4 regions of the Streptomyces sp. SudanB182_2057 genome follow, and region 4 is predicted to be linked to each of the others. Evidence: riboswitches for the same ligand, from Rfam matches in the RefSeq annotation. Region 4 holds a riboswitch; each other region holds the start of a gene.
What was found. A riboswitch is a leader RNA that binds a small molecule or an ion and turns the genes downstream of it on or off. The one in region 4 is predicted to bind cyclic di-AMP.
Positions count from the first base shown of each region.

Region 1: linked by a shared signal. The riboswitch ahead of ACSURM_RS10015 (M23 family metallopeptidase) and the one ahead of ACSURM_RS19665 (M23 family metallopeptidase) in region 4 are both predicted to bind cyclic di-AMP.
Region 2: linked by a shared signal. The riboswitch ahead of ACSURM_RS15645 (transglycosylase SLT domain-containing protein) and the one ahead of ACSURM_RS19665 (M23 family metallopeptidase) in region 4 are both predicted to bind cyclic di-AMP.
Region 3: linked by a shared signal. The riboswitch ahead of ACSURM_RS21855 (transglycosylase family protein) and the one ahead of ACSURM_RS19665 (M23 family metallopeptidase) in region 4 are both predicted to bind cyclic di-AMP.

Region 1 is NZ_OZ186798.1:2,362,814-2,370,341, reverse strand. Features, by position in the region: gene ACSURM_RS10030 (DNA gyrase/topoisomerase IV subunit A) at 1-358, opposite strand, end outside; gene ACSURM_RS10025 (M16 family metallopeptidase) at 687-2,090, shown strand; partial or broken gene ACSURM_RS10020 (M16 family metallopeptidase) at 2,087-3,474, shown strand; cyclic di-AMP (ydaO/yuaA leader) riboswitch at 3,702-3,854, shown strand; gene ACSURM_RS10015 (M23 family metallopeptidase) at 3,867-4,613, shown strand; gene ACSURM_RS10010 (GntR family transcriptional regulator) at 4,809-5,492, shown strand; gene ACSURM_RS10005 (HPr family phosphocarrier protein) at 5,706-5,987, opposite strand; gene ACSURM_RS10000 (bifunctional acetate--CoA ligase family protein/GNAT family N-acetyltransferase) at 6,165-7,528, shown strand, end outside.
Region 2 is NZ_OZ186798.1:3,630,350-3,637,877, reverse strand. Features, by position in the region: gene fahA (fumarylacetoacetase) at 1-1,130, opposite strand, end outside; gene ACSURM_RS15650 (HAD family hydrolase) at 1,393-2,205, shown strand; gene ACSURM_RS15645 (transglycosylase SLT domain-containing protein) at 2,235-2,717, opposite strand; cyclic di-AMP (ydaO/yuaA leader) riboswitch at 2,720-2,900, opposite strand; gene ACSURM_RS15640 (polyprenyl synthetase family protein) at 3,489-4,499, shown strand; gene ACSURM_RS15635 (LolA family protein) at 4,914-6,140, shown strand; gene ACSURM_RS15630 (ABC transporter ATP-binding protein) at 6,174-7,145, shown strand; gene ACSURM_RS15625 (ABC transporter permease) at 7,132-7,528, shown strand, end outside.
Region 3 is NZ_OZ186798.1:4,956,610-4,964,137, reverse strand. Features, by position in the region: gene ACSURM_RS21870 (DUF501 domain-containing protein) at 1-378, opposite strand, end outside; gene ACSURM_RS21865 (FtsB family cell division protein) at 407-883, opposite strand; gene eno (phosphopyruvate hydratase) at 990-2,270, opposite strand; gene ACSURM_RS21855 (transglycosylase family protein) at 2,746-3,483, opposite strand; cyclic di-AMP (ydaO/yuaA leader) riboswitch at 3,489-3,663, opposite strand; gene ACSURM_RS21850 (transglycosylase family protein) at 3,847-4,998, opposite strand; gene ACSURM_RS21845 (cytochrome P450 family protein) at 5,167-6,507, opposite strand; gene ACSURM_RS21840 (nucleoside triphosphate pyrophosphohydrolase) at 6,830-7,528, opposite strand, start outside.
Region 4 is NZ_OZ186798.1:4,490,306-4,497,833, reverse strand. Features, by position in the region: gene trmB (tRNA (guanosine(46)-N7)-methyltransferase TrmB) at 379-1,194, shown strand; gene ACSURM_RS19675 (PrsW family intramembrane metalloprotease) at 1,278-2,573, shown strand; gene ACSURM_RS19670 (aldo/keto reductase) at 2,600-3,544, opposite strand; gene ACSURM_RS19665 (M23 family metallopeptidase) at 3,648-4,715, opposite strand; cyclic di-AMP (ydaO/yuaA leader) riboswitch at 4,725-4,892, opposite strand; tRNA gene ACSURM_RS19660 (tRNA-Met) at 5,252-5,325, shown strand; gene ACSURM_RS19655 (dihydrofolate reductase family protein) at 5,393-6,526, opposite strand; gene ACSURM_RS19650 (MarR family winged helix-turn-helix transcriptional regulator) at 6,611-7,120, shown strand; gene ACSURM_RS19645 (GTP cyclohydrolase II) at 7,279-7,528, shown strand, end outside.

The DNA.
Region 1 (7,528 bases), 2.1 Mb from region 4:
AGTTGCCGTGGCCGTCGACGAGCGGCACGCGCATGGAGAAGGGCTGCGCCATGCGCACCAGCGCGTCGTAGATCGACGAGTCGCCGTGCGGGTGCAGCTTGCCCATGACCTCGCCGACGACCCGCGCGCACTTCACGTAGCCGCGTTCGGGGCGCAGGCCCATCTCGTTCATCTGGTAGACGATCCGGCGGTGCACCGGTTTCAGTCCGTCACGGGCGTCCGGCAGGGCGCGCGAGTAGATGACCGAGTACGCGTACTCGAGGTAGGAGCCACGCATCTCGTCCACGACGTCGATGTCGAGGATCCTCTCCTCGAACGAATCGTCGGGCGGCGGGGTCTTCGTGCTGCGGCGGGCCATCGCTGCCTGGCTCCTTCTGATCTGGTCGCTCGCCTACGGGGCGCTTGGTGCTGAAGCGTTTGACGGATCTGACGCCGACCATTGTGGACCGAGGTACTGACAACCCGTGCACGACCCGGTCCGGGCGGCCCCGGCCGGCGGCGGGGAGCGGGAGCGCCCCCAGCGCCGGGGAACCGTCCGGGAAGGGGTCCGACGCAGCGTACGCGATCCGCTGTCGGCGTACGTCCGCGGGAACTTCGCGAAGGCCCCGCACGCTTTGCATACAGTGGCAGGAACGGCAGCACAACCGCGGTTTCCATCAACCGCCTCCGCTCGCGAAGGGACGTACATGCCCATGGGTCACACGACCACAGCCGAGGCAGGCTCCGGGGGCCTGGCAGCGACCGAGCACCGCCTGGCCAACGGTCTGCGCGTGGTGCTCTCCGAGGACCACCTGACCCCGGTGGCGGCGGTCTGCCTCTGGTACGACGTCGGCTCCCGCCACGAAGTCAAGGGGCGTACCGGCCTTGCTCACCTCTTCGAGCACCTGATGTTCCAGGGCTCCGCACAGGTGAAGGGCAATGGCCACTTCGAACTGGTGCAGGGTGCCGGAGGCTCGCTGAACGGCACCACGAGCTTCGAGCGCACCAACTACTTCGAGACCATGCCCGCCCACCAGCTGGAGCTGGCCCTGTGGCTGGAGGCGGACCGCATGGGCTCGCTGCTGGCCGCCCTGGACGAGGAGTCCATGGAGAACCAGCGGGACGTCGTCAAGAACGAGCGCCGCCAGCGCTACGACAACGTGCCCTACGGCACCGCCTTCGAGAAGCTGACCGCCCTCTCCTACCCGGAGGGCCACCCGTACCACCACACGCCGATCGGCTCCATGGCGGACCTGGACGCGGCCACCCTGGAGGACGCCCGCCAGTTCTTCCGCACCTATTACGCGCCGAACAACGCGGTGCTCTCCGTGGTCGGCGACATCGACCCCGAGCAGACCCTGGCCTGGATCGAGAAGTACTTCGGTTCCATCGCCTCCCACGACGGCAAGCCCGCGCCCCGCGACGGCTCGCTGCCGGACGTCATCGGCGGGCAGAAGCGCGAGGTCGTCGTGGAGGAGGTCCCGGCGCGCGCCCTGATGGCCGCCTACCGGCTCCCGCACGACGGCACGCGCGCGTGCGACGCGGCCGACCTCGCGCTGACCATCCTCGGCGGCGGCGAGTCCTCCCGCCTGTACAACCGCCTGGTGCGCCGCGACCGCACGGCCGTCGCCGCCGGCTTCGGCCTGCTGCGCCTGGCCGGCGCGCCCTCCATGGGCTGGCTGGACGTGAAGACCTCCGGTGACGTCGAGGTGCCGGTCATCGAGACCGCCATCGACGAGGAGCTGGCCCGGTTCGCGGAGGAGGGGCCCACCCCCGAGGAGATGGAGCGCGCCCAGGCCCAGCTGGAGCGCGAGTGGCTGGACCGGCTCGGCACGGTCGCCGGTCGCGCCGACGAACTGTGCCGGTACGCCGTCCTGTTCGGCGACCCGCAGCTCGCCCTGACCGCCGTGAATCGCGTCCTCGAGGTGACCCCCGAGGAGGTCCAGGAAGTCGCCAAGGCGCGTCTGCGGCCCGACAACCGCGCGGTGCTGGTCTACGAACCGAAGTCCCCGGAGGCCGCCCCCGACGCCGATGTCCCGGAGGACCCGGAGCAGGAAGCGACCGTAGAGGCGGGCCGCGACGAGACCGAGAACGAGGAGACGGCCAAGTGACCGAGCTCGCCACCATGGAGTTCCACCCCCAGCCGCGGCCCGGCGAGGCCAAGCCCTGGGCGTTCCCGGCCCCCGAGCGCACCGCGCTCGGCAACGGCCTGACCGTGCTGCGCTGCCACCGCCCCGGCCAGCAGGTCGTCGCCGTCGAGGTGCTGCTGGACGCGCCGCTGGACGCCGAGCCGGCCGGCCTGGACGGCGTCGCCACGATCATGGCGCGCGCCTTCTCCGAGGGCACCGACCAGCACTCCGCCGAGGAGTTCGCCGCCGAGCTGGAGCGCGCGGGCGCCACCCTGGACGCGCACGCCGACCACCCCGGCGTCCGGCTCAGCCTGGAGGTCCCGGTCTCCCGCCTGGCCAAGGGCCTCGGCCTGCTCGCCGACGCGCTGCGCGCGCCCGCCTTCGCCCCGAGCGAGGTCGAGCGCCTCGTCCGCAACCGCCTGGACGAGATCCCGCACGAGCTGGCCAACCCCTCCCGCCGGGCCGCCAAGGAGCTCTCCAAGGAGCTGTTCCCGGCGGCCTCGCGCATGTCCCGGCCGCGCCAGGGCACCGAGGAGACCGTCGAGAAGATCGACGCGGCGGCCGTACGCGCCTTCTACGACCGCCATGTGCGGCCCGCCACGGCCACCCTGGTCGTCGTCGGCGACCTGACCGGCACCGACCTGGACGCGCTGCTCGGCGACACCCTGGGCGCCTGGACCGGCACCCCCGGCGAGCCGCGGCCGGTGCCGCCGGTGACGGCCGACGACACCGGGCGCGTGGTGATCGTGGACCGGCCCGGCGCCGTCCAGACGCAGCTGCTCATCGGCCGGGTCGGCCCCGACCGGCACGACCGCGTGTGGCCCGCCCAGGTGCTCGGCACCTACTGCCTCGGCGGCACCCTCACCTCCCGCCTGGACCGCGTCCTGCGCGAGGAGAAGGGCTACACCTACGGCGTGCGCTCCTTCGGGCAGGTCCTCAGGTCCGCGCCGGACGGCACGGGCGCGGCGATGCTCGCCATCAGCGGCTCCGTGGACACGCCGAACACCGGCCCGGCGCTGGACGACCTGTGGAAGGTGCTGCGCACCGTCGCGGCGGAGGGCCTGACCGACGCCGAGCGGGACGTCGCGTGCAGAACCTCGTCGGCGTGGCGCCGCTGAAGTACGAGACCGCGGCGGCCGTCGCGAGCACGCTGGCCGACCAGGTCGAGCAGCACCTGCCCGACGACTTCCAGGCGACGCTGTACCGTCAGCTGGCCGCCACGGGCACCGTGGAGGCCACCGCGGCCGTCGTGAACGCCTTCCCGGTGGACCGCCTGGTGACCGTCCTCGTCGGCGACGCCTCCCAGATCAAGGCGCCGGTCGAGGCGCTCGGCATCGGTGAGGTGACCGTGGTGCCGGCCGAGTAGCGGCCCGGCGCATCCGGCGCACGCGCGCGTGGGGCCCTGACGGCTTACGAGCCGTCAGGGCCCCACGCTGTTCCACTCGGGCCCTCAGATGCCCGTTTTGGGGCGGAGGTTGCCTGTCTGACCTGTGGGATGCGCTACAAAACCCCGGATCCGTTTGAGGATCGAAAGCGGGCCGCCGTAGCGTCGTCCGGGCTGTTCGTCAGGCAGTGCGCCGCACCCGCGGCACCGGACAGTCATCGCCGAGTCCCCGTACGGCGCGAGCCAGGGGAGCCGGGGACCCACCGTCCCTGGGGTGAATCGGGCGCCCGCGAGGGGGCTCGTAGGAGACCTTCCTGCTCCGAACCCGTCAGCTAACCCGGTAGGCGAGAGGGAAGGAAAGGACCAGCCACTTCATGGCGTTCATGTGCGCCACCGGGAAGCACCGCAAGCCCGGCCGGGTCAAGCGCACCACCGCTCAGGCGGCCGGCGTCGCGGCCCTGACCACCACCGGTGTCATCGGCACCCTCGCCGCCTCCCCGGCGCTCGCCGCCGACAACCCCGTGGACCAGACCGGCCTCACGCCGGTCCTCGCCGCCACCGAGGACGTCGCCGCGCAGATCGACGCGCAGGCCACCGCCCAGCAGCAGGCCGCCGACCGCAAGGCCGCCGAGGAGGCCGCGGCGAAGGCGGCCGCCGAGCGGGCCGAGGAGGAGCGGGTCCGCGCCGCGCGCGAGGCCGAGCGCCGCCGGCTGAACACCTTCGTCGCCCCCGTCGCGCACTCCTACGTCTCCACGGCCTACCAGGCCTCCAGCTCCCTGTGGTCCTCCGGTTCGCACACCGGCATCGACTTCCACGCGGCCAGCGGCTCCACGGTGCACGCGGTGGGCGCCGGCACGGTCGTCGCCACCGGCTGGGGCGGCGCCTACGGCAACCAGGTCGTGATCCGGATGGCCGACGGCATGTACACGCAGTACGGGCACCTGTCCTCCATCGGCGTCACAGTGGGCCAGCAGGTCGAGCCGGGCCAGCAGATCGGCCTGTCCGGCGCCACGGGCAACGTCACCGGCCCGCACCTCCACTTCGAGGCGCGCACGTCGCCCGAGTACGGCTCGGACATCGACCCCGTCGCCTACCTCCGCGGGCACGGCGTCCGGATCTGACGCCCGCGCGTTTCCGACGGCCCCGGCTCACCCGAGCCGGGGCTTTCGCCGTTTTTCACGCCGTCCGCCGGACTCGTTGTCCAAAAAATATCCATGGATTACCGCCCCCCGTCGGAAATTCCGGCCCGCTGGAATAGAGTCACGGTATACGCGTCCATCGTCGGCGTTTCACGGGGATTAAGGCGGAGGTCGGTCATGCGTATTCCGGCGCACTCGGTGTGCACCGCTGTCCGGGACGACATCGTCGCGGGTGTCTACGAGCGCGGCAGCCGGCTCACCGAGGAAGTCCTGGCCCGCCGCTACGGCGTCTCGCGCGTCCCCGTCCGCGAGGCGCTGCGCACGCTGGAGGCCGAGGGTTTCGTGGTGACGCGCCGGCACGCGGGCGCGTGCGTGGCCGAGCCGACCGAGCGGGAGGCCGCCGACGTGCTGGAGATGCGGACGCTGCTGGAGCCGCTGGGCGCCGCGCGGGCCGCCCAGCGGCGCACGGAGGCCCATCTGAAGGTGCTGCGCGGCCTGGTCCGGCTGGGCCAGGAGCGGGCCAGGAAGGGCAACAGCGAGGATCTGCGCGCGCTCGGCGGCTGGTTCCACGAGACGCTTGCCCAGGCCTGCGGCAGCCCCTCGCTGACCTCGATGCTGACCCAGCTGCGGCACAAGATCGCCTGGATGTACGCGGTGGAGCCGCCGGTGAGCCCGGTGGAGTCCTGGGCGGAGCACGGCGCGATCGTGGACGCGGTGGCGCGCGGGGACGGCGAACGCGCGCGGGCGCTGACGGCACTGCACGCCGAACGCGCGACGGGCGCGCACCGGCTGCGCCTTCCCGGCGCGGAGCGTGTGAGGACTTCGCAACATGCCGTAAACATGTCGGGTCCGCGGCATTAACACGGGCGCCGTATACAAAGAAGGGTAATTCGGCGGCGGGTGTTTTCCGCTGCCCTTTTCCGCTTCCGTCAATTTCATGTCCCGCGTGTGCCGGGCGACCGGGCGAACACCCGAGAAGAAATCCGCCGACGGAACCGGCGCGACCCTGGAACCGGCGGCGGAAACGCGGAAGCCGCGCCGCCCGATACGGACGGCGCGGCTTCCCGGTCCCGCTCAGACGGTCTCGGGCAGTTCCTCCAGGCCCTCGGAGACCAGCTTGGCCAGACGGTCCAGGGCGGCGTCGGCGCCCTCGGCGTCGGAGGCGAGGACGATCTCCTCGCCACCCTGGGCGCCCAGGCCCAGGACGGCCAGCATCGAGGCCGCGTTGACGGGGTTGCCCCCGGCCTTGGCGATCGTCACCGGGACGCCTGTGGCCGTGGCGGCTCGGACGAAGAGAGAAGCGGGGCGGGCGTGGAGGCCCTCGGCCCAGCCGACGTTGACGCGGCGCTCAGCCATGTGTTGCTGCCCTTCAGTGCTCAGGGTTGTCTAGACCAGTTTCCCATACCGTGAAGCGTGCCCGGAGCGGGCCGGCGAGGACCGCCCCGGCGCGACCCCGGACCGCGGCCTCGGTCCGGCGTCGCCCCCATAGACTGCCTCGCGCCGTTGTCGTACGCGACCCTTACGCTGGGGCCCATGCACACCTCGGCGGACCGGCAGGACCGGCACCAGTACCCCGCCCACTGGGAGGCGGACGTGGTGCTGCGCGACGGCGGCACCGCGCGCGTCAGGCCCATCACCGTCGACGACGCCGACCGCCTGGTCAGTTTCTACGAGCAGGTCTCGGACGAGTCGAAGTACTACCGCTTCTTCGCGCCGTACCCACGCCTGTCCGCCAAGGACGTCCACCGCTTCACGCACCACGACTTCGTGGACCGGGTGGGACTCGCGGCCACCATCGGCGGCGAGTTCATCGCCACCGTACGCTACGACCGCATCGGCGCCGACGGCCTGCCCGCCTCCGTGCCCGCCGACGAGGCCGAGGTCGCCTTCCTGGTCCAGGACGCCCACCACGGCCGCGGCGTCGCCTCCGCCCTCCTGGAACACATCGCGGCCGTCGCGCGCGAGCGGGGCATCCGCCGCTTCGCCGCCGAGGTGCTCCCCGCCAACACCAAGATGATCAAGGTGTTCACGGACGCCGGCTACACCCAGAAGCGCAGCTTCGAGGACGGCGTCGTACGCCTGGAGCTGGACCTCGAACCCACCGACCGGTCCATGGCCGTGCAGCACGCCCGGGAACAGCGCGCCGAGGCCCGCTCGGTACGGCGGCTCCTCGCACCCGGCTCCGTCGCGGTCGTCGGCGTCGGCCGCGCCCCCGGCGGGGTGGGCCGCGGCATCCTCGGCAACATCCGCGAGGCCGGCTACGCGGGCCCGCTGCACGCCGTGAACAAGGCATTCCCCGAGGACCTCAAGGAGATCGACGGGGTGCCCGCCTACCGCTCGGTGCGCGACATCGACGGGCACGTGGACCTCGCCGTCGTCGCGGTACCGGCCGAGCACGTGCCCGCCGTGGTCGCCGAGTGCGGCGAACACGGCGTCCAGGGGCTGGTCGTCCTGTCCGCCGGGTACGCCGAGAGCGGGCCCGAGGGACGCGAACGGCAGCGCGCGCTCGTCCGGGCCGCCCGCGCCCACGGCATGCGCCTCATCGGCCCCAACGCCTTCGGGATCATCAACACCGCCGAGGACGTCCGGCTGAACGCCTCGCTCGCCCCCGAGCCGCCCCGCCCCGGCCGCATCGGGCTCTTCGCCCAGTCCGGCGCCATCGGCATCGCCCTGCTGTCCCGGCTGCACCGGCGCGGGGGAGGGGTGACCGGCGTCACGGGCGTCTCCACGTTCGTGTCCGCCGGCAACCGCGCCGACGTCTCCGGCAACGACGTCCTGCAGTACTGGTACGACGACCCGGACACCGACGTCGTCCTCATGTACCTGGAGTCCATCGGCAACCCCCGCAAGTTCACCCGGCTCGCCCGGCGCACGGCCGCGGCCAAGCCCCTGGTCGT
Region 2 (7,528 bases), 860 kb from region 4:
TCCCCGTCCATCAGGAACGTCCGCTTGCCGTCGGGGAGTTCCAGGGGGTCGCGGCCGTTCCAGGTCAGCTCCAGCAGCGAGCCGCGCTGGTCCTCGGCCGGGCCGCTCACCGTGCCCGAGCCGTACAGGTCGCCGGTGCGCAGCGAGGCGCCGTTCACCGTCATGTGGGCGAGCTGCTGGGCGGCGGTCCAGTACATGGTGGAGAACGGCGGTTCGGAGACCACATGACCGTTGACCGCGACGGAGATGCGGAGGTCGTAGCCGCCGGGTTCCACGCCGGGGGCCGTGTCGTCCAGGTAGGGCAGCAGCGGGTGGGTGCGCTCGGGCGGCGCCACGCGTGCGTGCTCCAGCGCCTCCAGCGGGGTGATCCACGCCGAGACCGAGGTCGCGAAGGACTTGCCGAGGAACGGGCCGAGCGGGACGTACTCCCAAGCCTGGACGTCCCGCGCGGACCAGTCGTTGAGCAGGCACAGCCCGAAGACGTGCTCGCGGAAGTCGCCGAGCGCCACCGGGCGGCCCTGCCGCGACGGCACGCCCACCACGAAGCCGACCTCGGCCTCGATGTCCAGCCGGATCGACGGGCCGAAGACGGGTGCCGGGCCGGTGGGGCCCTTGCGCTGCCCGGCGGGCCGTACGACGTCCGTGCCGGAGACGACGACCGTGCCGGCGCGGCCGTGGTAACCGATCGGGAGGTGCTTCCAGTTGGGGGTGAGGCTGTCCTCGGCGTCCGGGCGGAAGATACGGCCGACGTTGCGGGCGTGGTGTTCCGAGGCGTAGAAGTCGACGTAGTCCGCCACGTCGAAGGGCAGGTGCAGGGTCACCTCGTCCAGGGGGTGGAACAGCGGCTCGACGGTCGGGCGGTGCGCCGGGTCGGTGACCCAGGAGGTGACGGCGCGCCGTATCTCCGACCAGGTGGCGCGGCCGGCGGCCAGCAGCGGGTTGAGGGTGGGGGCGGCGAGCAGCGCCTGGTGGGGCGAGCCGACCGCCGCCGCCGTGGCGCCCGCGTCGAGGACGTGGTTCCCGAGCCGGACGCCGATCCTCCGCTCCGTGCTGCCGGTGGGCGAGAACACGCCATAGGGGAGGTTGTGCGGGCCGAAGGGGTCGCCCTCGGGGACGTCGAAGGGGGGCATGGGTGCTGCCTCACTCTCATCCGTGCCATGCATGGCGAAGCGTTCCATGTGGTCGGGCCACACGTTACGGCCGACACGCGTGTCATGGGCAGTGGTCTTCGTGTCCCGGGGCTTGCTCGAAAGAGTGCTCGCACGGGCCCACGACAGTGCGGCGGGTTTTCGTCACCGAGCCGTCCGCGGACGGCAGTTGGGGGCGGGCGGTACGGCGACAGGGGGGAACAGAGGAGGAGTCGGCGGGGCCCGGGGTCCGTATTCTCTGGGCATGGCATCCACCCCGGCATATGCCCTCATCGCCACTGACCTGGACGGAACACTGCTGCGCGGCGACGACACCGTCTCCGACCGGTCGCTCGCCGCGCTCGCGCGGGTGGCGCGGGCCGGGGCCCGGCACCTGGTGGTCACCGGCCGCCCGGCGCCGCGGGTACGGTCCCTGCTCGCGCGCCTCGGCTGCACCGGGCTGGCGGTGTGCGGGCAGGGAGCGCAGGTCTACGACGCCCGGGCCGGCCGGCTGCTGTGGTCGGTCCGGCTGGACCGGGAGCTGGCGGAGACCGCGCTCGGCAAGGTCGAGGCGGAGGTGGGGCAGGTGTACGCGGCGGTCGACCAGGACGGCGAGGACGGGCGCACGCTCATCGAGCCCGGCTACCGGATGCCGCACCCGACGCTGCCCGCGGTGCGGGTCGGCCGGCGCGCCGAGCTGTGGGCCGAGCCCATCAGCAAGGTGCTGCTGCGGCACGCCGAGCTGTCCGACGACGAGTTGGCGGCGGTGGCGCGCTCGGCGGTGGGCTCGCTGGCGACCGTCACGATGTCGGGGCCGGGCACCGTGGAGCTCCAGCCGAGCGGGGTGACGAAGGCGACCGGTCTGGCGCTGGCCGCCGAGCGGCTGGGGGTCGGTCCCGAACGGGCTCTGGCCTTCGGCGACATGCCCAACGACATCCCCATGTTCCGCTGGGCGGCGCGCGGTGTCGCCATGGCCGGCGCGCACCCCGAGCTGAAGGCGGTGGCCGACGAGGTCACGGTGTCGAACGAGGACGACGGCGTGGCCGTCGTCCTCGAAAGACTGTTCCCGGCCGCCTGACCGGGGGAAGAGCTGGGCGGCCGGGCCGGTCAGTAGGCGCCGAAGACGTTGTCGATCGACCCGTACCGGTCCGCCGCGTAGTTGCAGGCGGCGGTGATGTTCGCGACCGGGTCGTAGATGTCGAAGGACGTCCCGTCGACGTGGTACGCGTTGAAGGTGGGGTCGATGACCTGGAGCAGGCCCTTGGACGGGATGCCCTTGGCCGCGTTGGAGTCCCAGAGGTTGATGGCCGCCGGGTTGCCGGAGGACTCGCGGATGATGTTGCGGTGGATGCCGTTGTAGGTGCCCGGGATCTTCTTCTCGGCCATGATCGCGAGCGATTCGCGGATCCAGCCGTCGAGGTTGTCCGGGTATCCGGCGGGGGTGGTGCCCACCGTCGGGGCCGCGGCGGTGGCGGCGGACGCGCCGGTCGCGCCGATGAGCGGCAGGGCGAGGGCGGCGGCGCAGGCGGCGGCGAGGGAGCGGGCGTGGCGGGTGGTCCGGGTACGGCGGAGCCGAGCGGCAGCAGGCATCGAATGTTCCTCTCCGGCGCCTGCGAGGTGAGCTGTCGGGTTCGGGCGGGGAGGTGCCCGGCCGTGCCCGGAAGGAGGCACGGCTTCACCCCGAGCCGTTCCGGTGCGGCGGATGCCGTCCGGCGCGGCGACTTACCTGGGTCCCCCGCTCCTGCCGTACGAATGAGTTCGTGAATGGGTTACGCGGGCGGCGGCAGGATTCGGCGTCCGCCCGACGGCCCGGAACGTATGCGAGAGCACATGTCGGGAACAAGTACCGGATTCATACAACGTGCGATTTGACCTTGATCGACATCGTATGGGGTGCCTGATCCTTTGCGGTCGCACATCCTCAACTCGCGGTCGGGGCAAGGGTGGCGGGCGGAGTGCCGGGTGGCGCGGACGAGTCGGCCGAGTGACCCAATTCACGAAATAGCAAAAGAATTCAAATCGGACATGAGGGATTAGGGGGATTCGGGCCTGAAGTCCGAGTCGTGGTGGAACCCGGTGTGTGGCGCGCTTCGTTGCCACAGGGGCCGGCCGGGGAGAAGTGAGGTGAGGAAGGTGTGGAGAGGTTGCGACACGGTATCCGGATTACCGTTAAGTCGATATATGTCCCTTTATTACCGTGTGAGCAAAACCATGCCGGTCATGATCCGATACCACCCAGGCTGGACCGGTGGGCGCTATCGGTGATCGAAACAGGACCGGATACGCTGACTTGAGTGATGGCAGCGACCTATCGACAAACCGTGTAATCGCCAGCAGACACCAGCAGACAGGAGACCCCTCGTGACCGTCGTCGGGCCGTTCGGGCTGAGCGTGCGGGACCAGGCTCTCGAAGCCGATGTCCAGGCCGGATTGGCGGCTGTCGAGGAAGGCTTGCTCGATGCCACCAAGAGCGAGGTCCCGTTCATCACCGAGGCCGCGCAGCACCTCGTGCGGGCCGGCGGCAAACGATTCCGGCCACTGCTCGTGATGCTCGCCGCCCAGTTCGGCGACCCGTACGCGCCGGGCGTCGTGCCGTCGGCCGTGGTCGTGGAGCTCACCCACCTGGCCACGCTGTACCACGACGACGTCATGGACGAGGCGGCCGTACGGCGCGGGGTGGACAGCGCCAACACCCGCTGGGGCAACTCCGTCGCGGTCCTCACCGGCGACTTCCTCTTCGCCCGCGCCTCCCAGATCCTCGCCGACCTCGGTCCGGAGGCGGTCCGGGTGCAGGCCCTGGCGTTCGAACGGCTGGTCACCGGGCAGATCCTGGAGACCGCGGGCCCGTCGGACGGCCGCGACCCGGTCGAGCACTACCTGGACGTGCTGGCCGGCAAGACCGGCTCCCTGGTGGCGGTGTCCTGCCGGTTCGGCGCGATGATGTCCGGCGCCGGCGAGCGGGTCGTGGACGTGCTCACCCAGTACGGCGAACGGCTCGGCGTCGCCTTCCAGCTGGCGGACGACGTCCTGGACATCGCCTCCGACTCCCACGAGTCCGGCAAGACCCCGGGCACCGACCTGCGCGAGGGCATCCCGACACTGCCGGTGCTCCGGCTGCGCGAGCGGGCCGCCCGGCTCGGGCTGGCCGAGGACATCGCCCTGTGCGAACTGCTGGACTCCGACCTCAGCGACGACACCCGGCACGCCCGCGCGCTGGCCGCGCTGCGCGCCCACCCCGCGCTGGAGCAGGCCCGCCGGGACACGGTCCGGTACGCGGAGGAGGCGCGGGCCGCGCTGGCCCCGCTGCCGGAGTGCGACGCCAAGGCCGCGCTGGTGGAACTGTGCGACGCGGTGGTCCACCGCGCCGGCTGACCCGGCCCGGCCCGCCCGGCCGACCGCCCCACCTGGGACGACCGCCCCACCGCCCCGGCCGGCGTACGACTGGACGGTCGTACGGAACCGACGTACGACCGTACGACCCCTGACGGATTCCCGCACGGTCCCGCCGGAGCCTGGTGCCGGTGTGCCTCCCGTGGCCGGATCCCGCGTCCCTCGCATGGGGGCGGCCTTCCTCACGACCCCTACGGGTCGCGGGGGGACAGGGGCGTCGGGTGTCATACCGCAGGCGTAGGCGCAGTTGCCTCCGAGGGCTGACGCTTCCTCACGGCGAATTTGGTCATATGGAAACCGCACGCATCACCACAACTCATCGATTCGGGTGAGAATGGCGGCTCAGGGTTGACCAGCGTGAGAACAGCCGCCGCCGACGACGGAGGTAAGGCACACATGGCACCGTACGAATCCGGCGACACAGTGGGCGCCGCGCACGAGGGGGCCGAGCGGGACGGGGCCCCGCGTTCCGGCCGGCGCAAGGCCGCCCGGTACGCCGTTCCCGTCGCGGTGGCGGGGGTGGCGGCGGCCACGATCGGGCTCGTCCCGGCGCTCGCCGAATCCGGCGACCCCGACCTGCCGAAGATCACCGCGCAGCAGCTCATCGACAAGATGACCGAGTCGGACGTGCGGCAGCTGTCCGGCACCGTGAAGATCACCACCGACCTCGGCCTGCCCGACCTCGGCGGCCTGGAGGACGGCCTGCTCTCCGGCAACGGCGACGGCGACGGCCACGGCGGCTCCGGCGACGGCTCCTCCGCCGACCCGCGCTCCAGGCTCACCGAGCTGGCGTCCGGCATGCACACCCTGCGGGTCGCCGCCGACGGCCCGGACCGGCAGAAGGTGTCGCTGCTGGAGCGCGGCGCCGAGTACAGCCTGATCCACGACGGCAAGGACGTCTGGGGCTACGACAGCAAGAGCAACGAGGTCTACCACTCCACCGCGGCCGGGACCGGCGAGGAGCGCCGGGCCGAGCCGCCGGCCACGCCCGAGGACTTCGCCGAGGAGGCGCTGAAGGCGGTGGACGACACCACGTCCGTCACCGTCGACGGCACCGCGCAGGTGGCCGGCCGCGACGCCTACAAGCTGCTGATCCGGCCCCGGCAGTCCGGCACCACGGTCGGCGCCATCAGCATCGCCGTGGACGCGAAGACGTACATGCCGCTGAAGTTCACCCTCACTCCGAGGAGCGGCGGGGCCGCCGTGGTCGACGCCGGCTTCACCCAGGTCTCGTTCGCCCGGCCGGCCGCCTCCACCTTCGACTTCACCCCGCCGAAGGGCGCGAAGGTCACCGAGGAGAAGGACACGGCGGCCAGGACCCCGGCCCCCGAGCACGACGAGGACCTCACCGGGCACCTCGGCGGGCCGGAGGTCATCGGCAAGGGCTGGACGTCCGTCGCCACGTTCGACACCGGCGCCAAGGGCGGCCTGCCCACCGGCTCCCAGGGCGGTGACCTCGGCGGCTTCCTCGGCTCGCTCGGCGACCCGGTCTCCGGGAAGTTCGGCAAGGGCACGGTCTTCTCCACCCGCCTGGTCAACGCCCTGATCACCGACGACGGCAAGGTGTACGCCGGCCTGGTGACGAAGGAGACCCTGGTGAAGGCGGCCGACGCGGGGAAGTGACCCCCAGGGGTCCGACGGAACGAGGGGAAGCCGATGGACGGACGTGAGCGCGGCGGCCTGCCGGACGGCGATCCGGCGAGCGTGATCGACACGCGCGGGCTCACCAAGCGCTACCGCGGCGGACAGCTCGCCGTGGACGGTCTGGACCTGACCGTCCCGGCGGGCAGCGTCTTCGGCTTCCTCGGCCCGAACGGCTCCGGCAAGACCACCACCATCCGGATGTTGATGGGCCTGATCGAACCGACCGCGGGCACGGTCCGGCTGCTCGGCCGCCCCATGCCGCGGGCGGCCCGTACGGTCCTTCCGCGGGTCGGGGCCCTCATCGAGGGCCCCGCCCTGTACGGCTTCCTCTCCGGCCGGGACAACCTGGTGCGCTACGACTCCGCCGACCCCACCGCCGACCCGCGCACCCGGCACGCGCGCGTGGCCGCCGCGCTGGACCGGGTCGGCCTGACGGCGGCCGCCGGCAAGAAGGCGAGGGCGTACTCGCTCGGCATGAAACAGCGCCTGGGCCTGGCCGCCGCACTGCTCCAGCCGCGTCGGCTGCTCGTGCTGGACGAGCCCACCAACGGCCTCGACCCGCAGGGCATGCGCGAGATCCGCACCCTGGTCAGGGAGCTGGCCGCCGACGGTACGACCGTGTTCCTCTCCTCCCACCTGCTGGACGAGATCGAGCAGGTGTGCACCCACGCGGCGGTGATGGCGCAGGGCCGGCTCGTCGTCCAGGGCGAGGTGGCCGACCTGGCGGCCGGGGCGCACGGCCGGCTGGTCGTGACCACCCCGGACCCGGCCGAGGCGGCCCGGGTGCTGAAGGAACTGGGCGTCGGGGACGTGACCGCCGACGGCGACCGGGTCACCGGCGAACCGCCCGGCCGGGACCTCGCCGAGGTGACCGCGGCCCTGGTCGCCGCCGGGGTCCGGGTCCGTGGCCTGACCGTGGAACGCGTCTCGCTGGAGGACGCGTTCGTGGCGCTGACCGGGGAGGGCTTCGATGTCGCGGGCTGACCACCCGGCCACGGCCGCCGCCGTGCGCCGGCCGAACCCGCTGTGGGCCCTCGGGCTGCTGCGCAGCGAGCTGGTCACCACCGTCCGGCGGTGGCGCACGCTCGCCCTGCTCGGGGTGCTGGCCGCGGTGCCGGTGCTGGTCGGGATCGCGGTGCGGATCGAGACCCGGGGCGGCGGGCAGGCGGGCGGCGGGGGCGGCGAGGGCCCGGCCTTCATCGCGCAGATCACCAACAACGGACTGTTCCTGGTGTTCACCGCGCTGGCCGCGACCCTGCCGTTCTTCCTGCCGATGGCGGTCGGCGTCGTGGCCGGCGACGCGATCGCCGGGGAGGCGGGCGCGGGCACCCTGCGCTATCTGCTGGTGGCCCCGGCCGGCCGCACGC
Region 3 (7,528 bases), 470 kb from region 4:
CATGCCGCCCGCGCTCGGGAAGCCCTGGAGGACCTCGATCTCGTCCCGGCGCCGGATGTAGTCCTCGTGCGCGGCCCGGTAGGCGGCGGCCAGCTCGGGGTCGCTCTGGAGCCGCTCGGTCATCTCCTTCATCACGCCGTTCGCCTCCAGCGTGCCGATGGCGGAGGACGCCTTCGGGCACGTCAGGTAGTACAGCGTCGGGAAGGGCGTGCCGTCGGGCAGACGCGGCGCCGTCTCCACGACGTCCGGCTGACCGCACGGGCAACGGTGCGCGATGGCCCGAAGGCCCCGCGGCGGGCGGCCCAGCTGCTGCTTGAAGGCCTCTACGTCCGCGTCGGTGGGCTCGGTGCGCGGAGTGGGCGGCGGAGGGGTTTCCATGACTGGCTGTCGGAGACTTTCTGTCGGTTCACTGATCGGAGGCATCGGACTTGTCGACGCCGTCCCAGACGTTCGCGTACCAGGGCCGGCCGGCGGCCCCGAGGTCGGCGCGGGACTGCTTGGCCGCGCCGGGGTCGACGACCACGTACCCGGTCTCGCCGGGCCGTACGTAGTGCAGCCGGCGGCGGATCTGCTGCTCGGCGTAGGCGTCGTCCTGCCAGCGCGCCTTGAGGTCCCGCAGCCGCTCCACCCGCTCGCGGGCCTGCCGCTGCTCGCGCTGGAGATCGGCGATCTCCGCGCGCTGGGAGACGTACTGCCGCATCGGGTAGGCGAGGGCGACGATCATCGTGCACAGCACCAGCGCGAGCAGCGCCGCCCGCCCGGTGAGCCGGGAGCGGCGGGCCTGCCGTTTGGTCTGCGAACGGTAGACGCGGGCCGCGGTCTGCTCGCCGAGCAGCCTGATCCTGGTCGCGGTGGAGAACCGGTCACGGTCCTTCACGCCCATCTTCCCCGCCTCCCGTCACACGCGCGTACGTCCCCGGACACGGTACGGGACCGGGTACGGGGACGTACGTACGACTGGCTAGGACTTAGCCCAGGTTGGGTCGGGCTCAGCCCTTGAAGCGCGGGAAGGCGCTGCGGCCGGCGTACACCGCGGCGTCGTCGAGGATCTCCTCGATGCGCAGCAGCTGGTTGTACTTGGCGACGCGCTCGGAGCGGGCCGGGGCGCCGGTCTTGATCTGGCCGCAGTTGGTGGCGACGGCCAGGTCGGCGATGGTGACGTCCTCGGTCTCGCCGGAGCGGTGGGACATCATGCACTTGAAGCCGTTGCGCTGGGCCAGCTCGACGGCGTCCAGGGTCTCGGTGAGCGAGCCGATCTGGTTGACCTTGACCAGCAGGGCGTTGGCGGCGCCCTCCTCGATGCCCTTGGCCAGGCGCTCCGGGTTGGTGACGAACAGGTCGTCGCCGACCAGCTGCACCTTGTCGCCGAGCTTGGCGGTGATGGTCTTCCAGCCCTCCCAGTCGTCCTCGAAGAGCGGGTCCTCGATGGAGACCAGCGGGTACGCCGCGACCAGCTCGGCGTAGTACTCGGTCATCTCGGCGGCGGTGCGGTTCTTGCCCTCGAAGAGGTACGAACCGTCCTTGTAGAACTCGGACGCGGCGACGTCGAGCGCCAGGGCGATCTGCTCGCCGGGGGTGTAGCCGGCCTCCTTGATCGCCTCCAGGATGAGGTCGAGGGCCTCACGGTTGGAGCCGAGGTTCGGGGCGAAGCCGCCCTCGTCGCCGAGGCCGGTGGACAGGCCCTTGTTCTTCAGGACCTTCTTCAGGGTGTGGTAGACCTCGGTGCCCCAGCGCAGGGCCTCGGAGAAGGACTCCGCGCCGATCGGGGCGATCATGAACTCCTGGATGTCCACGTTGGAGTCGGCGTGCGAGCCGCCGTTCAGGATGTTCATCATCGGCACCGGCAGCAGGTGCGCGTTCGGGCCGCCCAGGTAGCGGAAGAGCGGCAGGTCGCTGGCCTCGGAGGCGGCGTGGGCGACGGCGAGCGAGACGCCGAGGATGGCGTTGGCGCCGAGGGAGCCCTTGTTGTCGGTGGCGTCCAGGTCGAACATGGCCTGGTCGATCAGCCGCTGCTCGGTGGCGTCGTAGCCGACCAGCTCGGGGCCGATCTGCTCGATGACGGCGAGGACGGCCTTCTCGACGCCCTTGCCCTGGTAGCGGTTCGGGTCACCGTCGCGCAGCTCGATGGCCTCGAAGGCGCCGGTCGAGGCGCCGGACGGCACGGCGGCACGACCCGTGCTGCCGTCGTCGAGGCCGACCTCGACCTCGACCGTGGGGTTGCCTCGGGAGTCCAGGATTTCCCGGGCTACGACGACGTCGATGGACGGCACGAGCATCTCCTTCTTGGATGTGACGCTGGAAGTGCGGGGCTGGTGTGCCTTGCGACTAGAGCCTAACCGTCCCGGGCCGCTCGGCTGTCGACCGACCGCCCCGTGGACAGGGCGACGGTACCTTTTGTTTCTGCGCGAAACAAAGGGGTCGGGTCAATTCCGGACCGGAGGCGCCGGGCCGGACACGGAAAACCCCGCCCCGGCGCGTACGGGGGAACACGCGCCGGGGCGGGGAGCCCTTGGGGGACGGGGGTGACCCGCACGGGCCTTGGGGGGCCGCCTGGTTGTGCGGGCTGGGGGCCCGGGGGGTGTACGGGCCTTGGGGGCCGTGGATGTACGAGGCCCGGGGGCCTTGCGTACGAGGCCCGGGGGCTTGGTCGTACGGGGCCCGGGGGCCTTGGGGTCGTACGGGGCCCGGGAGGGAACCCGGGGCCCGCCGGGATGTGCGGGCCGTGGGGTCCCCCCGGGGGGGGGCTTACTTCAGGTGGAGCTGCTGGCCCGGGTAGATGAGGTCGGCGTCCTGGACGATGTCCTTGTTCAGCTCGAACAGCTTCTGCCAGCCGCCCGCGACCTTGTGCTCCGCGGCGATGGTGCTGAGCGTGTCGCCCTCGACGACCTTGTACTCGCCGTCACCCTTCTTGACCTTCTTGCCGGTCGGGGTGGTGACGGTCTTGCTCGCGCCGCCGGTGCTCTTGCCCGCGCTCGTGCTCGTGCTCTTGCTCGTGGAGGCGGCCAGGCGCTCCGCGGAGCGGGAGGCGGCCTGCTGGTCGGCGGAGCGGGTGGAGGTGCCCGAGTCCTGGGTGGACGGGGCGGACGGCGCCGGGGCGGAGCCGTTGTACGGGGTACTCGACAGACCCGTGCCGCAGACCGGCCAGGCGCCCTTGCCCTGGGAGGCGAGGACCTTCTCGGCGACGGCGATCTGCTGCGCCTTGCCGGCCTGGTCGGCGGTGGCGGCGTACTGCGTGCCGCCGTACGCGGCCCAGGTGGAGGCGGAGAACTGCAGACCGCCGTAGTAGCCGTTGCCGGTGTTGATGGACCAGTTGCCGCCGGACTCGCACTGGGCGACCGCGTCCCACTGGGAGGCGGTGGCGGCGGAGGCGTTGCCGGCCGCCATCAGCGGGGCGGCGACGGCGGCGCCGGTGACACCGGCGAGCGTGACGGCGCGAACGGCCTTGGACGGACGACGGTGCTTGCCCTTGCCGGAAAACAGCATGGATCGATTCCCCTCACCGACGCCTGCGAGGTGAGCTGTCGGGTTCGGGCCGGTTGAGTTGCCCGGCCGCGTACGACGCTTTCGCGTGACGCGGCTTCACCCCCAGCCGGTCCCAGCCTCAACTGCTGGGCCCGGCACTTACCTTGGGTCCCCCGCTCCTGCCTACGGCGCTTGACGCGACGACTGTTCCCGGGCGACCGCCGGCAGGATTCGGCGTGGCGGAAGCCGGGGCTCGCGGTGACGAGCGGCCTCGACCGTAGGCAGGTGATCGCCGGAATTTCAAAGACGATCAGGGCTTCTGAGACTCATCCCACACTTTCGCCAAACCGGACATTCAGGCGGTAAGCGGGGCGCCAAGTCCCGCTACTCCGCGTCCGTTTCGCCCTGAACATTCAGGGTCTGACCGGCGGTGATGTGGTTCGGGTCGGCACCGATGGCCTTCTTGTTGCCGGCGTACAGCGCGTGCCACCCGCCGTCGACGTCAAGGGAGTCGGCGATGGAGGACAGCGAGTCGCCCTGGCGGACTGTGTAGGTGTCCGGTTCGCGGGAGGCGTGACGGCCGGAGGAGGTGTCGTTCTGACCGTTTGTCAGGGTTTCGTCCGCGCTCGGGCCCCGGTGGCGTCCGCCGGTGCCGACGGCGCCGGTGTCGACCAGGCTCCAAGACCCGGCCGCCTGCTGCGGGTTGTCCACGGTCCCGGCGTCCGGGGTGGCCGTCGGGGAGCCGCCGGGGTACTGGGGGTGGCCGGTGCCGGGCGTGGGGGACGTGTCCGGCCCGGTGGTGCCGGTCCCGGCGGACCCGGGGGTCTCGCCCGCGCCCTCGCCCGCCGCCTTGCCCGCATCTTCACCAGTGGCCTTGCCCGCGCCCTTGTCACCCTTGTCGGCCTTGTCGCCCTTGTCCTGCTTGGTGGGCGGCGTGCCGGTCGGGTCGGAGGAGTGGCCGGACCCCGGGTCGGCGGTGGAGCCGGTGGAGTCCGTGGAACCCGTAGAGCCCGTGGTAGGCGACGCGTCCGGCCGGTCGGACGGGTCGGAGGTTCCGGGAGCCTTGGACGTACCGGAGTCGCCGGCCGATCCGGACGCGTCCGTCGAACCGCCGGTGCCGCCGGAGTCGCCGACGCCCGTGTCGACGTCCATGGACCCCGAGTTCCGCGTCAGGCCGGAGAGCAGGGCGCAGGTGGCCCAGGGGGCGGTGCCCCGGTCAGCCAGGATCTTCTCGGCGACGGCGATCTGCTGCTGGCGGCTGGCCTGGTCGGGGCTGGCCGCGTACCGGCCGCCGCCGTACTTGTCCCAGTCGTCCTGCGAGATCTGCAGGCCGCCGTAGTACCCGGTCCCGTTGTCCGCGCTCCAGGAGCCGCCGCTCTCGCACTCGGCCACCTTGTCCCACGTGGTGCCGTCGGCCGCGTTGGCGCTCGCCGCGCCGAGGAGCGGGATGGCGATGGCGGAGCCGGTCACTCCGGCCGCGACGAGGAGGGCCGGAGCCTGGCGGGGGCGACGGTGTCGACCGTTCCCGGAGAGCATGCAGAAGCCTTTCGAGCGACAGCAGGACCGGCGCGGCGGTTGGAGCCGCTCGCCGCGCTGATGGGTGAACGTATCGGCAGACGATCACTTGTCACAAGTTCATGCCGCACAGATCACGTGAAGATCACAGAGTTGAGAAAGTGTCACCTTTGTCTGGAGGGACTGTGTTCAGGCGGGCGGTGTGAACTCCACCGGCAGCGTGCGCAGGCCCCGCATGATGAGCCCGCCGCGCCAGCGCAGGTCGGCCGGATCGGCGGCGAGCCGCAGGTCGGGCAGGCGGGTGAACAGGGTGGCCAGCGCGGTCTGGCCCTCCAGCCGGGCGAGCGGGGCGCCCAGGCAGTAGTGGATGCCGTGGCCGTACCCGAGGTGCTGGTTGTCGCGGCGGCCGAGGTCCAGCACGTCCGGGTCGGCGAACCGCTCCGGGTCCCGGTCGGCGGCGGCGAGGACGACGAGCACCGGGTCGCCCGGCGCTATGTCCTGCCCGCCGATGGTCAGCGGCTCGGTGGCGAACCGCCAGGTGGCCAGCTCCACCGGACCGTCGTAGCGCAGGAGTTCCTCGACGCCCGTCTCCAGCAGGTCCCGTTCGCCGCGGGTCAGGGAGTCCTGGAACCGGGTGCGCTGGCCGGGGTGGGTGAGCAGGGCGTAGGTGCCGTTGCCGATGAGGTTGACGGTCGTCTCGAAGCCGGCGAACAGCAGGATGAAGGCCATCGCGGCGGCCTCGTTCTCGGTGAGGTGCTCGCCGTGGTCGGAGGCGCGGATCAGGCCGGAGATCAGGTCCTCGCCGGGCGCGGGCGTGGCGGACAGCGCCTCGCGCTTCTTGTGGATCAGCTCGGCGAGATAGCCGCGCATCTTCTTCACGGACCGCGCGACCCCTCCCCTCGGTCCTCCCCCGTGCCGGATCATCATGCCCGCCCAGTCCCGGAAGTCGTCCTGGTCCTCGCGCGGGACGCCGAGCAGGTCGCAGATGGCGTAGATGGGCAGCGGGAAGGCGAACTCGTGGATGAGGTCGGCGGAGCCGGTCTTCGCGAACCGGTCGATGAGCTGGTCGGTCAGCTCCTGCACCCGGGGGGCGAACTCGGCGACCCGGCGCGGGGTGAACGCCTTGCTGACCAGCCTGCGCAGCCGGGTGTGGTCCGGCGGGTCGATGTTCAGCAGGTGCGTCATCAGCTCGGCCTTGCGCTCGCCGGGGATGCCGGTCTTGCCCTTGGCGTGCGCGGGCTCGTCGTGGTGGGCCGGGTTCTTGCTCAGCCGCTGGTCGGCCAGGGCCTGCCGGGCATCGGCGTACCGGGTGACCAGCCATGCCTCGACCCCGCTCGGCAGCCGCGTCCGATGCACGGGGGCGTGCTCGCGCAGCCAGGCGTAGGCGGGGTAGGGGTCGGCGGCGAACTCCCACGTGAAGAGGGCGGGGGCCGGCTGGGCGGGCGCCTGCTGGTGGGCGGGGGCCGGCTCGTCGGCAGAGGCCGCCTCGTGGGCGGGGGCCGGCTGGGCGGGGTGGTGCTGGTCGGTCACTCTTCGACGGTATCCGGCGGGGCGGGTGCCTCGCCGGGCGCCTTCGGGCGGCGGGGCGAGGGCCCAGTCCGGGGGCGGGGCGGCGGCCCAGTTCGGCGGCCGGGCGGCCGGACAGCGGGCCAGGCCGACGACCGGGTAGCCGGACAGCGGGGCAGTCCGGTGGCCGGGCGGCGGGGCGGCGGGGCGGCGGCCCAGTCCAGCGGCCGGGCGGCGGGGCAACGGCCCAGGCCGGTGACCCGGGCAGCGGCCCCGTTCGGCGGCGGGCCAGGCCGGTGGCCGGGCGGTGCCAGGTGGGAGACCCGGGTGCCGGAGGGCGGACCGGCTACGCCTCGTCCTCCTTTTCGTCGCCCGCCGCGCGCGCCGCCTCGCTGTCCTTGATCGCGTCCCGGTACACCCGGGCCGCCGCCCGCAGCGCCGCCTCCGGGTCGACGCCGTCCGCCTCGGCGGCGACGGCCAGCGCCAGCAGCTCGTACCCGATGCCCTCGCCGCGGGGCAGGGGCACCTCCAGGCCCGCCGTGCGGACACGGGACGCGAGCTTGGCGGCCAGGGCCAGGCCGGGCTGGCCGAGCGGGACGCCCTCGGTTATCGAGGTGCGCCGCTTCTCCTCGGCCTTGGTGCGCAGCCAGTGCTCCTTGACGTCCTCCGGGGTCTCCGCCCGCTCGTCGCCGAAGACGTGCGGGTGGCGGTGGATCAGCTTGGCGACGATGCCGCCGGCCACGTCGTCCACGGAGAACGGCGCGTCCGGGTCCTCCTCGGCTATCCGGGAGTGGAAGACGACCTGGAGGAGGACATCGCCCAGTTCCTCGCGCAGCTCCTCGCGGTCGCCGGCCTCGATCGCCTCGACCAGTTCGTACGCCTCCTCGATGCCGTACTTGGCCAGGCCCTCGTGGGTCTGCCGGGAGGACCAGGGGCACTCGGCGCGGATGCGGTCCATGACCTGCACCAGGTCCAGCAGGCGGGCGCCGGGCAGGTCGTAGGAGGCGGGGAGCAGCTCCAGCTCCGGCATGGCGACCCGGCCGGA
Region 4 (7,528 bases):
GCGCGGAACCCGACCGCCGGGCCGGGGGAACCGCTCCCTGAAACCGGCCCGCCGGGCCCGTGGGACCAATCACACGGAACCGGACCCTCGGGCTCCAGGAACCAGCCACGCGGAACCGACCACCAGCCCCGGGAAACCGGCCCACCACACCCCGAGGACCAGCCACCGGAACCAGCCCACTGGACCCAGAGGCCCAGCCACCGGAACCAGGCCACTGGACCCAGAGGCCCAGCCCCATGGACTCGGACCTCGAACCGGCCCACCGACCCCACGGACCCGGACCTCGAACCGGCCCACCGACCCCAGGGGACCGGCCCCGGAAACGGCCCACCGGACCGGACGGACCGGACGGACCGGACCCGTAAAATTGGGCTCACTGTGTCTGACTCCCTGAACTCCCCCGCCGCCCCGCCCGCCCCCGGTGACCCCGTCCGGCCCGCCCGGGCCAAGGGCGAACCGCGCTTCCCGGACGGGCCCAAGGCGGACCCCGCGGGTTCGCACTTCGAGCGGCGGATCCGGAGCTTCCAGCCACGGCGCAGCCGGGTGACGGCCGGGCAGGCGGACGCCTTGCGGCGGCTGTGGCCCAAGTGGGGCCTGGACATCGACGGGCAGCGGGTGATCGACCTGGCCGAGCTGTTCGGCAACGACCGTCCCGTGGTCCTGGAGATCGGGTTCGGGATGGGCGAGGCCACCGCGCGGATGGCCGCCGGTGACCCGGACACCAACATCCTCGCCGTCGACGTGCACACCCCGGGCCAGGGCAACCTGCTGGGCCTCGCCGACCGGAGCGGCCTCAGCAACGTCCGGGTGGGCAACGGCGACGCGATCATCCTGCTGCGGGAGATGCTCCGCCCGGACTCGCTGGCCGGGCTGCGCGTCTACTTCCCCGACCCCTGGCCCAAGAAGCGGCACCACAAGCGGCGGCTCATCCAGCCCGAGTTCCTGACGCTCGCCGCGACCCGGCTGGCGCCCGGCGCGCTGCTGCACTGCGCCACGGACTGGGAGCCGTACGCCGAGCAGATGCTGGACGTGCTCACCGCGCACCCCGACTTCGAGAACACCCAGCCGGACGGCGGTTTCGCGCCGCGCCCGGAGTTCCGGCCGCTGACCCGTTTCGAGGGACAGGGACTGGACAAGGGACACGTCGTGAACGATCTGCTGTTCCGACGCGTACCGCACCGCCAGGACGGATAGCCGACCGGAGGGCCCGGACCGCTCGACCGGCCGGGCCGATAATCCGCTCAGCCCCTCGTCCTGTCACCGTTAGGGTCGATGCCGTGGCCACCAGTCCCCCGTTCCCGACCCGTCCCCCGAGCCCCGGCGACGGGGTGCTCCGCCACCCGCACTGGTGGCAGCGCAGGTGGGTGCGGTACGGGGCGCCGAGCACGCTGCTGGCGCTGTCCGGTCTGGTCATCCTCGCGCTCGTGCGGCGGCAGACCGGCACGGACGGGTTCCTCGTCGGGCTCGGGCTGGCCGTGCTGCCGGTGCCCTGGCTGATCGCCGCGTTCCGGTGGCTGGACCGGGTGGAGCCGGGCCCCTGGCGGAACCTGCTGTTCTCCTTCGCCTGGGGCGCCTGCGCGGCGGCGCTGATAGCCATCGTGGCCAACAGCTTCGCCACCGAGTGGATCGCCACCTCCACCGCCGACCCGGCGAGCGCCGACACCCTCGGCGCCACGGTGATAGCGCCGGTCGTGGAGGAGTCCGCGAAGGCCGCCGCCGTGCTGCTGGTCTTCCTCTTCCGCAGACGCGACTTCACCGGGATCGTGGACGGCGTGGTGATAGCGGGGACCACCGCCACCGGGTTCGCGTTCACCGAGAACATCCTCTACCTCGGTACGGCCTTCGGGACCGACCAGCTCACCGGCGACCGGGGCATCGCCTCCGTCACCGCCGCCACCTTCTTCGTGCGCATCGTCATGTCCCCGTTCGCGCACCCCCTGTTCACCGTCCTGACCGGCATCGGCTTCGGCATCGCCGCGCTGTCCGCCGAGCGCCGGCCCGTCCGGCGGTTCCTGCTGCCGGTGTGCGGGCTACTGCTCGCGATGGGCATGCACGCCTTCTGGAACGGCTCGGCCACCTTCGGGCAGTACGGGTTCTTCGCCGTCTACGGCGGCTTCATGGTGCCCGTGTTCGGGCTGGTGACCTGGCTCGCGGTCTGGACCCGGCAGCGGGAGCTGCGCGCCGTGCGGGCGGAACTTCCGGCGTACGTGCTGGCCGGGTGGCTGGGGCCGGGCGAGCCGTTCGCGCTCGGGTCGATGCGGGCGCGCCGGATGGCCCGGGACTACGCCCGGCACCACCACGGCCGCCCGGCCGCCCGGGAGGTGGCCCGCTACGGGGGGTACGCCACCTCGCTCGCCTTCCTGCGCCGGCGCGGGCGCGCGGGCAAGGCCGGGGCGGACTTCACCGCACGGGAACGGGAGCTGCTGACGGAGCTGTGGCAGCGCCGGCACGTGGCCCGGCCGGCGCTGGAGTACGCGAGCCGGGCCGCCGCCCCGGCCCCGGTGTACCGGCCGGCGGCGGCGTACGGATACCCGGCGGTGACGTACTCCCCCTACAACCCGTACCGGACCTGACCGCCGGGTGCCGTACGGCCGTCCTTCTAGGCCGAGGCCTCCGTCAGCTTCGCGACCTCCGCGTCCGTCAGCTTCAGCGCCGCCACGCCGAGCAGCGCCGGAAGCTGCTCGGGCGTGCGGGCGGAGGCGATCGGGGCGGTGACCGTCGGCTGGGCGGCCAGCCAGGCCAGGGCGACCGTGGCGACCGGGGCCTCGTGGGCGGCGGCGACCTCGTCCAGGGCGGCCAGCACCTTCCGGCCGCGCTCGGAGGCCACGTACTCCTGCACCCGGTCGGCGCGGGCGCTGTCCACCGTCGCGCCGGGCCGGTACTTGCCGGTCAGGAAGCCCGAGGCGAGCGCGAAGTACGGGACGGCGGCCAGGCCCTCGGCGGCCACGAGTTCCTGGAGCGGGCCCTCGTAGGTGTCGCGGGAGACCAGGTTGTAGTGCGGCTGGACGGCGACGTAGCGGGCCAGGCCCTCGCGGTCGGAGAACTCCAGGGACGCGCGCAGGCGCTCGGCGGCGATGTTGGAGGCGGCGATGTGCCGGACCTTGCCGGCCTTCACCAGTTCGTCCAGCGCGCCGATGATCTCCTCGACCGGCACCTCGGGCTGGTCGAAGTGGGTGTAGTAGAGGTCGATGTAGTCGGTGCCCAGGCGGCGCAGCGAGGCGTCGGCGGCGGCCTTGATGTTCGCGGCGGACAGGCCCTGGAACTCGGGGTGCTGGCTGACCTTCGTCGCGATGACCACGTCCGAGCGGTTGCCGCGGGCCTTGAGCCAGGCGCCGAGGACGGTCTCGGACTCGCCGCCCTTGTTGCCCTCGACCCAGGCCGAGTACACGTCCGCGGTGTCGATGAAGTTGCCGCCCGCCGCGGCGTAGGCGTCGAGGACGGCGAAGGAGGTCTGCTCGTCGGCCGTCCAGCCGAACACGTTGCCGCCCAGGGAGAGCGGGAAGACCTCGAGGTCGGAGGAGCCGAGTTTACGAAGTGACGTCATACGCCATGTCAACGCCGGCGGGGGCCGATCGCATCCCGCCGCCGGCGCCGATTTTCCCGGTCTCCGGGGAAGGGTTCGTCTCCGGGCTTCCGGAAAGGGACCGTCAGGGGGTGAGGCCCTTGTCGCGCAGCCACGCCATCGGGTCGATGCCGGTGGGCGCGCCGCCGGGGTGGATCTCCAGGTGCAGGTGCGGGCCGGTCACGTTGCCGGTGGCGCCGACGCGGCCGATGACCTCGCCGGTGGAGACCTTCTGGCCGGCCGTGACGTTGATCGAGGACTGGTGGCAGAACCACAGCTCGGTGCCGTCGTCCAGGGTCAGGATGGTGCGGTAGCCGTAGGCGCCGGCCCAGCCCGCCTCGGTGATCGTGCCGCTGTGCACGGCCTTGATCAGGGTGCCGGTGGGGGCGGCGAAGTCCAGACCGGTGTGGTGGCCGGAGGACCACATCGAGCCGGCCTGCCCGAACGTCGAGGTGATCGTGTACGAGGAGGTGGGCAGCGCGTACTGCTTGGCGAGCTCGGCCAGCCGCTTCTCCTCGGCCGCCCGCTTCGCCTCGGCCGCGGCCTTCTCGGCCTCGGCCTCCGCCTTCTCCTTGGCGGCGGCGGCCTTGGCGGCGGCCTCCTGCTCGGCCTGGGCGGCGGCCTCGGCGGTCTGCTTCTCGGCGGCGGCGAGCGCGGCCGCGGCGGCCCTGCTGTCGGCCTGGCCCTGCTGCTGCTCGGCCTGCGCCATGATCCGGTTGCGCAGCACCTCGCCCGCGTCGGCGCTGTCCTGGCCCGCGTCGGAGGCCACGGCGACGGTGGCGAGCGCGGTGGTGGCGGCCGCCTCGGCGGGCCGGTCGTCGCCGGAGCCGTCCTGGAAGAGGGAGCCGACCGAGGGCAGGTCCGGCATGGAGATGGAGACCGGCGGCTTGCCGGTGTTGGCGCTGGCCATGCCGCCCGCGCCGACCGCGGCCATGACGCCGACGCCGAGGACGGTGGAGCTGCGCGCGAAGCCGCCGCGCTGCTTGGCGACCCGGTGCCGGCCGCGGACCGGGGCGACGGATTCCTCGGTGGGGTTCCACTCCTCCCACGGGCCCTCGTCGGCGCGGTAGGCGCCGTAGCCGAAGGTCTCGGGTTCGGACTCGCGCTGTGCCGGTATGGACGGGGCTTCGGGGCCAGGCCGGTTGGACGCCACGCGGGCGTACTCCTTTCCTTCCTCCGCCTACCGGGTTAGCTGACGGGTTCGGAGCAGGAAGGTCTCCTACGCGCGTATACCGGTCGTGGACTCGCGTGAGTGCACGGCGGTATCCGCGTGATTCACCCCAAGGTGGTGGTTCCCCGGTTCCCTCGCGGGATTCGGCGCGTGCGCACGGAGCCGCCTCTTGTGACGGCTGGGACGACCGCGCTGCGTTATCGAACGTTAATAGACCTGACAGTCACTTTCCAAGCCGGTCCCCTTGATCATTAACGTTTTCACCGGTGGAGTTATCAGCAACTATCCCGTCAGATCGGGCAATTTGACCGGCACTCAGACGCGGTCAGCAGTCACTCGCGATTTTGATGGTGTCTCAGTTGTTATGCGTGCGCGCTCACCCGGTCACCTTGCGTGACCCCTCTGGTGAGCCTCTCCGGTGGGCCCCTCGGAGAGCCCCCCGGAGAGGCCCGCCGAGGGGCCCACGGAAACCGATGTGCGAAGCATCCCGCACATGGCGTACACTGGAGTCACAACGACGCGGGGTGGAGCAGCTCGGTAGCTCGCTGGGCTCATAACCCAGAGGTCGCAGGTTCAAATCCTGTCCCCGCTACTGAAGGCCCAGGGCCCGGAATCCCAAGGATTCCGGGCCCTGGGTGTATCCGCACCCAGGGCGGTGCTCAGCCCGGCAGATGGGCGTTCGGCGCCTTCGCCAGCTCCTCCAGCTCCGGCAGTACGACGACCCGCGCCCCCGCCGCCCTCAGCACGCCCGTCCCGTCGGCCGCCTCGACGAACGTGTCCGGCTCCCGCCAGGCGGTGACCACCCGGCGCACCCCGGCCCGCAGGATCAGCTCGGCGCAGGGCGCCGGCCGGGACGCACGGCGGGCACACGGCTCCAGGCTGGAGTAGACCGTGGCGCCGGACAGCCGCGGGTCGGCCGGGTCGGTCTTCGCCAGCGCCGCCTCCTCCGCGTGCACCACCGGGTCGCCGCCCTCCCGCGAGTGGCCCCGGGCCAGTTCCGTGCCGTCGGCGGCGACCACGACCGCGCCCACGCTGAACGCCGTCCGGGAGGGCGGGCACAGGGCCGCCAGTTCGCAGGCGGTGCGCAGCCAGTGGCGGTCGGCGGCGACGGCGTCCGCACCGGAGCCGGGAGCCGTGGGCGCGTACCGCATGAGGACGACGTCCTCGATCCGTCGGGTCTCCAGCAGGCGCAGGCGTCCGCCCTGGTAGGGGCCCGGACCGAACAGCCGCGGGGCCGCCGGATCGCCGACGAACAGCGGGGCGAGGACCAGCTGGAGTTCGTCGGCCAGACCCTGCCGGAGCAGCTGGGTGTGGACCGTGCCGCCGCCCTCGGCCATCAGCCGCCGCACACCGCGCACGTCGTGCAGGTGCTCCAGCAGCGCCCGCCAGTCCACGACGGGGCCGAGCGGGACGACATCGGCGGTGTCCCCGAGGAGGCGCGTGGCCCGTACGGCGCCCTGGTCGGTGGTGTAGACGAGCTTGTCGCCGCCGGTGTGCCAGAAGCGCGCCGCCGGGTCGAGGTCGCCGGAGCCGGTGACGGTGACCTTCAGCGGGTACTCCGGGCGGCCCGCCGCGCGCCGGGCCGCGCGCCGCTCGGCCGAGTTGACCAGCAGGCGGGGGTTGTCGGCGCGGATCGTGCCGGCGCCGACCAGGAGCGCGTCGGCCGAGGCCCGTACCCCGTCGACCCGGTCGAAGTCGGCCGGGCCGGACAGCAGGAGCCGCTCGGGGCCGGTGTCGTCCAGGTAGCCGTCGAGGGAGACGGCGGCGGACAGCAGCACGTACGGCAGGGGCATCGGCGCTCTTTCCTGTGGGGCGGACGGACCGGGCTGGGCCGCGGGCGGCTTGGTTCAAGTTTTAAACAAACCTACACTGGCGGCATGACGACCCGCTGGCTCACGCCCGAGGAGCAGCGCGCCTGGCGCGCCTACATCGCCGCCGCCCGCCTCCTGGAGGACGCGGTCGACCGGCAGCTCCAGCAGGCGGGCGGCATGCCGCACCTGTTCTACTCGGTGCTGGCCGGCCTCTCCGACGCCCCCGGCCGGCGGCTGCGCATGACCGACCTCGCCGAGGCACTGAAGATCACCCGCAGCCGGCTGACGTACGTGGTGAACCGGCTGGAGCGGGACGGCCTGGTGCGCCGGGAGAACTGCGCCGACGACAAGCGGGCCTCGCTCGCGGTGCTGACGGACGAGGGGACGGCCGTTCTGGAGCGTACGGCGCCCGGTCACGTCGAGACGGTCCGCTCGCTGCTGTTCGACCGGCTCACCGAGGAGCAGGTGGGGCAGCTGGAGGAGATCTGCACGGGGATCGTGCGCGGGTTGCAGGGCGAGGGGGCCGGGGCGGGCGCGGGTGACGTCCCCTGGCGGCGCCGTTCGTCCTGCTCCTGACCCGCTTCTGCTCTGCTCCTGGCCCGCTCCTGGCCCGCTCCTGGCCTGCTCCTGGCCTGCTCCTGGCCTCGGGTCGATTGCTTCAACTTTTAAGCATACGGTAGGGTCCCCGCGTACCACTGCTTCAAATCTGAAGCACATGCTCCGGAGGGATCCGCATGCCCGACATCCCCACCGCCACCCCGCGCGCCCGCGTCCGGGTACCGCTGCGGTTCGCCGACGGCTACGGCGCCGACGCGGAACTCGTCACCTTCCACGGCCTCGCCGACGGCCGGGAGCACCTCGCCGCCGTCCTGGGCGACCCGGGCCCCGTCCCGCTGGTGCGGCTGCACTCCGAGTGCCTGACCGGGGACGTCTTCGGCTCGGCCCGCTGCGACTGCGGACCGCAGCTGCGCGAGGCGGTCGAGC